Regions from separate parts of the Exiguobacterium sp. UBA7533 genome, predicted to be linked through region 2. Evidence: predicted binding sites of a transcription regulator. Region 2 holds the regulator's gene; the other holds the start of a gene.
The links. Region 2 encodes Rex, which represses fermentation and respiration genes when NADH is low (regulators of the CRP and FNR family bind a similar motif). Its sites were predicted from a motif close to TTGTGAAATATTTCACAA; they were not measured.

Region 1 (4,360 bases), on a different contig from region 2:
TCGCCCAGCTTTCAGAAGGTGCTGCTACGACACACCAGCTGACATTGTCACTCATGACGAACTTTCGCCAATTGGCGAGAGCAATACCAGCTGCTTTATTCGCACGCGCGATTCGACTTGAATCAACACCATTTAATAAATCTGGATCTTCGCTGACGACCGATAAGAATGCTGTTTTTTCTTCTGCAAGCTGATCGTAACGTGCTTTTAACCAATCCGGGAATGTATCAAACGAGTCTTCTGGTGCATCAAAATAACGGATTTTCGTCATCTCATCATCTGACCATTGTACATATACTTGCGTAGCACCTACTTCATATGCTACACGTGTGATTTCGCGAACAAGTGGTAAGTTCTCGATTCCCGCTCGCACCTCAAGTTGTTGTCCTGGCTGTAGATTGATCCCGGTACGCACTGCTAAAGACGCGTACTGTTGTAATTCTGCTTGTGTCGGCATTATGTAATCCCCTTTCTTGTATCTTTATTTTCACGAAATAGTTGCAATTTTGCAAGAAATAAGGCGAAACTAGAAAGAGAAGAGAAGGAGGCATCATCATGGAATTCACACCCGGAGATTTTAAATCAGCTTATACGTATTTTCACCGACAGGCACTCGATCTCGTCGGTGATGAAAAAGCACAACAAGAATTGTTGATTCGAGCAGAAATCGGACTCGCACATCTGACACAAGATATCGCGTCTACGGAAAGTTCTGATATCGAACGCGAGGCAGAACTCGTCCTTTATTTCCAATTAAAACAACTACTCGAAATGCTTCGTGCCCTCTATCAGAAAAAATTCGAGATGCATGCGGAGCAAGAACAATTATTGCTAACGGCAGTTCTGTACTTTACGTCTCCTGTTGACGCCTTACCGGACGATAACGTCCTCGGACTCTTTGATGACGCACAAATCGTCGAGACGATTTACGAAGAACTCGCCGCAGATGTTGATCGCTTTCAACATATGGAATGAATGAAAAAGCAGCTGTCGCGACAGCTGCTTTTTCATTATGCATTTTGTTTAGAAGCGATATGAACCGGTGCCGTAGATTGACGTGATTCATCTATTTCTAGTTTTTCTTTATTCAACCACGTATAAATCATTCCCATGAAGACTGCTCCACCGATGATATTCCCAGCTAAAGCCGGTAAAAGATTGTGCATGGCTCCTGCAAACGTAATCGTATCCGGATGTGGCACGATTAATGCGATAGAGAACAATGCCATATTTGCGATGACATGATCAAATCCTGATGCGAAGAAGACTGCGACAAGTACCATCATCATCATGATTTGCGCTAACTCATTCTTCATGTTCTTCGGAATGAAAATTGCTAAACAGACCATCCAGTTACAGAAGATTGCCCGAGTAAAGATTTCCCACGTCGAATGATGAATTTTTGTTTCCGATACAGCAAACAACCAATTGTTCATTCCAAGTTCCTGTAAGATACCTGTTTGAGAGAAGAGTAGTGCGAATGCTAATCCTCCAAGACCATTTCCGATCAGACAAATCAACCAGACTTTCATCGTATCCATCTTCGTTGTATAGCCGCGCATCGTTGCCGTCGTGAAATACATCGTATTCCCTGTAAACAGTTCTGCACCGCCATAAACGATCAAGACGAGTGCCACTCCGAACGTCAATCCACCGACAAGTGTCGCGACAGGTGATTCTGCCATATACAGCCCATTAATTGCTTTTAAGGTAAAAATTATTGCAAATCCAATGAATATCCCCGCTAACATGGCACGAACTAAGTATTCGAGAGGACGCAGTTGTAGCATACGTGTCGACTTGATTGCTTTATTCCGTAATCCTTCTAATGCTTCTACCTCGTTCATTGTAGAAACCTCTCTTTCTTTTGTTCAACACTTCACAATGTTTATTCATTTATTATGATACTTCCATCTTAAGAGATGTTCAAGTCTTGAATCGACCTGTTTTATCGTTTTCATAAAAGAACGAGATGTAAACGATATCATTGTGTCGAGATTGTGAAAAATGCCTTTTCTTGCTTTATACAATTAATTAGTTTGAATTGAAAATCCTGATGCGAAACGCTCGAAAAAGGTTTGTCGTCTGGAGGCATCAAGCACATATCCATCGATGACGACACGATTAAAACGTCCAGACGATGACGTAGCGCGTTCGATGTCAGATGGTGTATAGATATCGAACGCGCTACGATCTATCTTAAAATCAGCTTTCGAATAGGGATCGGTATAGTGAATTTCAAGATTGGTCAAGTCAGGAATCGTCGAAAATAAAACGAGCGTATGATGCATAAGTACTTTTGATAAGCGAGCGTTCAAGAAATCCTGATTCATTTGTAATGTACCAGTATCGGTCCCGATCCAAGCACGCCGTTCTTTGCCTGTGACGTCATAAGCGAGCCGTAACGACTCTCCTTCGACATCTACCTGTTTTAATTCTGATGAAAACGGGAGTTGTTCAGCTAATTGGCGAACAGCTACCGTATTCATCATGGAAGCACCGACTTGTCTCGCTACGAGATCACCATCATGCCAAATAGATCGTTGGTTTTCTTCGTCTGGTTGTTGAAAAAGACGAATCCCCACCAATACGCCTAAACAAATACAGCCTATAATCAAGAATGTTTTCTTCATTTTCATCACCTTCCTAAAAAAACTTACCCTTTTTCATCTTTTTTCATAAGAAGGGTTGAAATTTTATGCATATGGGCGTACTCTTGCAGGCAGATACTCACAGAAGGAGGAGCATGAGGTCACTCATCATAATGCCATGACTACAACACACCCACAGAAAAAGAGAGTTGAAAAAATCAGTTTTTTAATCATAGGTACGTTGCTGTATTCCCTGTACATCAGCTTACTACTATCTCCAAATGATATCGGATCAGGTGGTATCATGGGGATCACGCTTGTCATTCAAGAGCTTTTCCACACTCCAATCGGATTAACCCAATTGCTCTTAAACATTCCCCTTTTCCTTTTAGGTTTCCGTTTCTTACGAAAGCGATTCATGTTCTTATCTGGCATCATTGTGGTTGCCTCTTCTTTTTTAATCGACTGGATTCCGACTCAGATCGTTCCCGAGTCGTTGAATGATCCGCTTGTTGCCTCCATCTTTGCCGGTCTAGTCTCTGGTCTTGCAATGGCATTGATTTTCTTTGGTGGCGCATCGACAGGTGGACTCGATATTCTTGGAAAGTTTTTCTTTGCTCGTTTTCATAATTGGCCACTTCCTCGCATATTTCTGATGCAAGATCTTGTCATCTATATCTTGGTATGGTGGGTCTTCGATTTGAAACACGTTATGTATGCTCTTATCATGAGCTTCGTTCGCGCCAAAGCTCTTCAAACGGTTTACAGTTTTTATTCCGCTTCTAAGCAATGTATCATTATTTGCGAAAAGGCGGATGAAATAAATGAAGTCATCACAAAAGAACTTGGTCGTGGTGTGACGATCCTTGATGCACGGGGAGGATACTCCAACCGAACGAAGAAAATGGTCTATGTCGTCGTTCAAAATAATGAAATCGTTCGTTTGCAAGAAATCGTTTCTTCTGTCGAACCTAACGCGTTCGTTACGTTCTCAGAAATCCATACTGTTTTTGGGAATTATAAGGAACATTCGTATTCGTTTTAAACTCAAGCGCAGCCTAGCTGTGCTTTTTCTATTTCGTTTACTTTAAAACAGCTTCTCGTATTGCACCAGCTTTCCTGCTTTTTTATTAGGAATACTGATTTTTTTACTTTCTTCTCCCTATTCAAAAAATGGACAGGCTTCACTTTTTTTGCGATAGTAGTTAAGCTTATGACATGTCTATTTATTTAAAGGAATGATTGCATGCACTCACTTTGGCGTCAGCGTATTCTGCTGATCCTTTTGATCAGTTTATTCGCTTCTATCCCAATCATTTACGCCCTATCCGGTTATCGGACGATTGCAACGATAACAGAGCAAATGAAGGATCATGACATACCGTTAATCAATCAAGTGGACCAGTTGGTTGAACATAACCGAGATCGTGCCAATGCGGTGCGTGGTCTTTTATTGTATGAAGATAGTCGTTATCTCGAACAGTATTACTTTTCTACTTCTAAAATTCATGATTTACGAAACAGTCTAAATCAATCGTCGACCACGCCAGGAGCAATCAAGGATTTACTACGTCGCAATAATGTCTGGGAGTCCGAGATTGAACGAGTATTCGTCGTCTATGAGCGTCAGAGTCCAACGGCAGCAAAGCGCCTTGCCAAACAAACGACGCAAACGACACAAACGATTCTCGAGGACTTATCTCGTGTGAAAGATGATTTGTATAAGACACTTCAAGCAAAATTACAACAATCAGATACTTTAGTCGCTA
Region 2 (4,360 bases):
TGACGAACGATGCCGTCGAACCCAGGCTCATGTTGATGACGTCCGCTCCAAGTGCGATGGCATCATCGATTGCTTTGATGTAGATATCACTAAATGTCGATGGCATCCCTGGATCGTTACCGAAGACCTTCATCGCAAGGAGCTGTGTTTCTGGAGCGACCCCTTTAATGCCGCCGTTCGCTTCATCCCCGTTTGCTCCGACCGTACCTGCGACGTGCATCCCGTGCATCGATGCCCCCGCACCTAAGTCACGGATTTCGCTGTCGTGATCGGCATAGTTATAGCCGTACGGTACTTTTTCCGTGAAGTACTTTCCTTTTAAGCCTTTTGTTTCTTTCGCACTCTCGACCTTCGAAGAGGTTAAATCCACCTTTGTCTCTGGACTCAAGACCATGTCCTTGTGCGATGGATCAATCCCCGTATCGATGACCGCGACGACGGTTCCTTCCCCTTTGAAGCCATAGTCCTGCCACGTTTCCTTCGCATTGACCATGTCCTTGCTGTACAGCATGTCTGGCTTGGCACCTTTATCGACGGTTGGGCGCGCATATTCGTGCGCGATATGTACACTTTTGACTCCGTCGAGTTGTTTGATATCTTCGATGTCACCGAACTTCACTTCACCACTGAATCCGTTGATGACGGTTGTGAAGCTTTCTTTATATGTAACAGGAATCGCCTTTTTAGCGATAGCTGACTTGACTGATTTTTGGACGCTGACGAGTCGATCCTTGATCGATTCCTTTTCGGCATTACTCAATGTGCTATACCGCTTGTTTTGAGCTTGGGCGATTTGAATCGCCGGTTTTTGTTCCATCTCAATGACGACTCGGACTTTATCCGATTGTTTGTAGTTCTTTTCTTGCCCCGATTTCTTCAGTGAGAGCGCCTGCGGTTTTTGACCCGTCTCTTTGTCTTGCGAGGACAGTGCACCTTGCGCACTGACTAGATTGGAAGACGTCATTAAGACGGCTGCCATAAGTGCAATCTTCTTCTTCATGCGTTCGTTTCCCCTTTTCTGTAAAACCATAGTAGTAATACTAATAAAACAGTTTAAAGAAAATTCTGTATTTTTAGTTTAATGAAGTTAATGGAAATAAACAATTTATATTTGTCTATTTTTTTAATTTATTTCTTTTTGGTGACATTTTATATTTGGAAGGAATTTAACTGGGAACATAAAAAAACTCCTCGAGCACTCGAGGAGTTGAACGTATGCACTTGGTGGAGACTATCGGGATCGAACCGACGACCTTTTGGCTGCCAGCCAAACGCTCTCCCAGCTGAGCTAAGCCCCCATGAATTATCTTTAGTATACGCATCGCTAACTGCTTTATCAATATAAACATAACGCTTTCATAAAAAAGAATTCCTCCCGAAATTGCTGGAAGGAATTCACGATTCATTTATTCAATTCACGCATCAAATCCGCCTGTCGTTCAAGCTCTGCCTGTTGCTCGAGGATCAAGACCTTTTTATACGTCCGCGCAGAAATCAAGATACTGATTTCATAGAGAACGAACAACGGCACTGAGATCATCAAGTGTGACGTCACGTCCGGCGGTGCGATCAATGCCGCAACGACGAACAGCGCGAAATACGCATATTTCCGATTCTTTCGCATGAAATATGGCGTCACAAGACCAAGACGTGTCAGGAACATCGTCACGACCGGCAATTGGAAGAGAAGACCAAACGGCATCGTCAACCGGATCAAGAAACTGAAGTAGTTTTCGACCCCGATGACTTGCTCGATCCCCAATTCTTTCCCGAGATCCGTTGAGACTTCGAGCAAGAAAGGAAGCAACCAGAAATACGAGAAGGCTACACCAGCCAAAAATAGAAAGAAGATGACTGGAATATATGTCAGTGTTGCTTTTTGTTCCTTTTCATAAAGCCCTGGTCGGACGAATGCCCACAGTTGATACATCCAGAACGGTGACGCTAAAATCAGCGCGATGATGAACGCAAGATTCAAATACAACATTAAAGGATCGGCGACGTTGAAGGCATTTAATCCGATACCGAGCTCTTTTAAGTCCGCTTGCAGAAAACGGACGAGCGGTCGGACGAGCGGAAATGCGACAGCGAACAGGACGACGACGATGAGGAGCGACCAGACAATCCGCTTACGCAGTTCGTCTAGGTGCGACGTCATGCTTTGTTCTTGATCAACCGTCATGATTCAATCACTTCTCTTTCGGTTCGTCCTTTTTATCGTCGTCCATGATGCCGTTCGTGGCATTCTTGAACTCTTTCAATGTTTGACCGGCAGCACGACCGAATTCCGGTAACTTCTTCGGTCCGAAGATGATCAACGCGACGACAGCAATTAATCCGATACTCGCAGGTCCGATACCTAACGTGAGCGGGATAAGGTTTTCCATTATGATTTCACTCCTTCAGCTGATTGCGAATAATGCTTCATGAAATAAACTAACGACTGCAACTCGATCGATAAATCGATGTGATGAACCCGAACGCTCGCTGGCACGTTCAACCGTGCAGGCGTGAAGTTCAGAATGCCTGTCACACCATACTCGACTAACTCATCCGCTACTGACTGTGCGAACTGGGATGGAACCGTCAAGATGGCGACATCGACCTGATTCGCTTCGATTTGTTCTTTCATGTCCGAAACATGATAGATTGGAACGTCATGCGTCGTTGTTCCGACCTTCTCTTCGTCCGCATCAAACGCAACGACTATCCGAGTACTATTATTCTTTAAAAAGTTATAATTTGCAAACGCTGTTCCGAGATGACCGACCCCGATCAAGGCGACATTCGTCACCTCATCTTGATTCAAGGTTTTCCGGAAAAACGTTAAGAGATGTTGAACGTTATATCCATACCCCTTCTTCCCTAGCGCCCCAAAGTAGGAAAAATCGCGACGAATCGTTGCTGAATCAACCTTCACCGCCTCGCTTAACTCAGCAGAAGAGACGCGGAGCTTACCTGAATTGTATAAACTTTGGATGAAACGATAATATAGCGGCAACCGTTTTGCTGTCGCTTGTGGAATTTTTGTGTCTGGTCCATTCATCCTGCAGTTCCCCCTTCGGCCACATCCATCGTGGCACCCAAATCTTTGCAAAAAGCTTTCTACTCTCCTTGATTGTAAACCACTTCACATAGAGTCACAAATAATATATTCCGCAGGACCTCGCGCTTTTGTTCGTGATAGACTAAAGGGTGGAAGGATGGATGGAAATGATACTCTTACAAGTCAACCAACTCTCGAAATCATTCGGCGTCGAGCCGATTTTAGAAAATATCAAACTAGAAGTACAGGAGCGCGACCGAATTGCGCTCGTCGGTCGAAATGGTGCCGGTAAATCAACCTTGCTCAAAATCATCGCTGGTGAACTCAGTCATGACTCGGGCGATATCATGAAAGGTAAAGATGTCAAAATCGGCTATCTCGCGCAAGACAGTGGTCTCGAATCGAATGAGACGATCTGGAACGAGATGCTGACCGTCTTTGAACATCTGCAAGAACAAGAACGGACACTGCGCCGAATGGAAATCGAGATGGGCATGGAGCACATCTTGAACGACCCGGTCGCTTACGATCGACTTCTGAAGACGTACGATCAAGCGCAACATGACTTCTCAGAAGCAGGTGGTTATCAGTTTGAAGCGAATATTCGCTCCGTCCTGCACGGCATGCGCTTTTATCCAGACGATTACTCACGCCGGATCCAGACATTGTCCGGGGGTCAACGGACACGGCTCGCCTTAGCGAAGATGCTCCTGCAAGCACCAGAGCTTCTCATTCTCGATGAGCCGACGAACCACCTGGATATCGATACGCTCGCTTGGCTTGAAAGTTACCTCGGTGGTTATCGTGGTGCCGTTCTGATCGTCTCGCACGATCGGTACTTCCTCGATCAAGTCGTCAATGTCGTCTATGAGCTCTCACGTAATGTCTGTCGTAAGTTCACGGGGAACTATACGAAGTACCTGGAGCAAAAAGCGGCATTGTACGATCAAGAAATGAAACAGTTCGAACAGCAGCAAGAAGAAATCGCAAAGATGCAGGACTTCATTCAACGAAACATCGCTCGGGCGACGACGACAAAGCGTGCTCAAAGCGTTCGAAAACGGCTCGAGAAGGTCGACCGGCTCGATCGACCAGATGGAGATGAACGCAGTACGGTCCTCTCCTTCCCAATCGAAAAACAGAGCGGGAATGACGTTCTTCAAGTCAATCAACTGGCGATCGGTTACGAAGAAGCTGTCTCAAAAGACATCACGTTCCGCTTGCAACGCGGCGAATCACTGGCACTCGTCGGACCGAACGGAATCGGGAAGTCGACGCTCTTAAAAGTCCTCGTCGGTCGTTTACGTCCTCTCT

Region 1: B2U10_RS12100 (formate/nitrite transporter family protein) is a predicted target of Rex. The motif match lies at 1,868-1,885, and genes of this name have one in related genera.

What each region holds. Positions count from the first base shown of each region.
Region 1 covers NZ_DLMP01000011.1:112,463-116,822, forward strand. Annotated here, with positions in the region: gene B2U10_RS12090 (aminopeptidase) at 1-457, opposite strand, end outside; gene B2U10_RS12095 (YkvA family protein) at 556-975, shown strand; gene B2U10_RS12100 (formate/nitrite transporter family protein) at 1,011-1,847, opposite strand; gene B2U10_RS12105 (hypothetical protein) at 2,031-2,633, opposite strand; gene B2U10_RS12110 (YitT family protein) at 2,770-3,636, shown strand; gene B2U10_RS12115 (CHASE3 domain-containing protein) at 3,838-4,360, shown strand, end outside.
Region 2 covers NZ_DLMP01000018.1:182,343-186,702, forward strand. Annotated here, with positions in the region: gene B2U10_RS15425 (S8 family serine peptidase) at 1-1,000, opposite strand, end outside; tRNA gene B2U10_RS15430 (tRNA-Ala) at 1,223-1,298, opposite strand; gene tatC (twin-arginine translocase subunit TatC) at 1,403-2,182, opposite strand; gene B2U10_RS15440 (twin-arginine translocase TatA/TatE family subunit) at 2,190-2,387, opposite strand; gene B2U10_RS15445 (redox-sensing transcriptional repressor Rex) at 2,387-3,046, opposite strand; gene B2U10_RS15450 (ATP-binding cassette domain-containing protein) at 3,214-4,360, shown strand, end outside.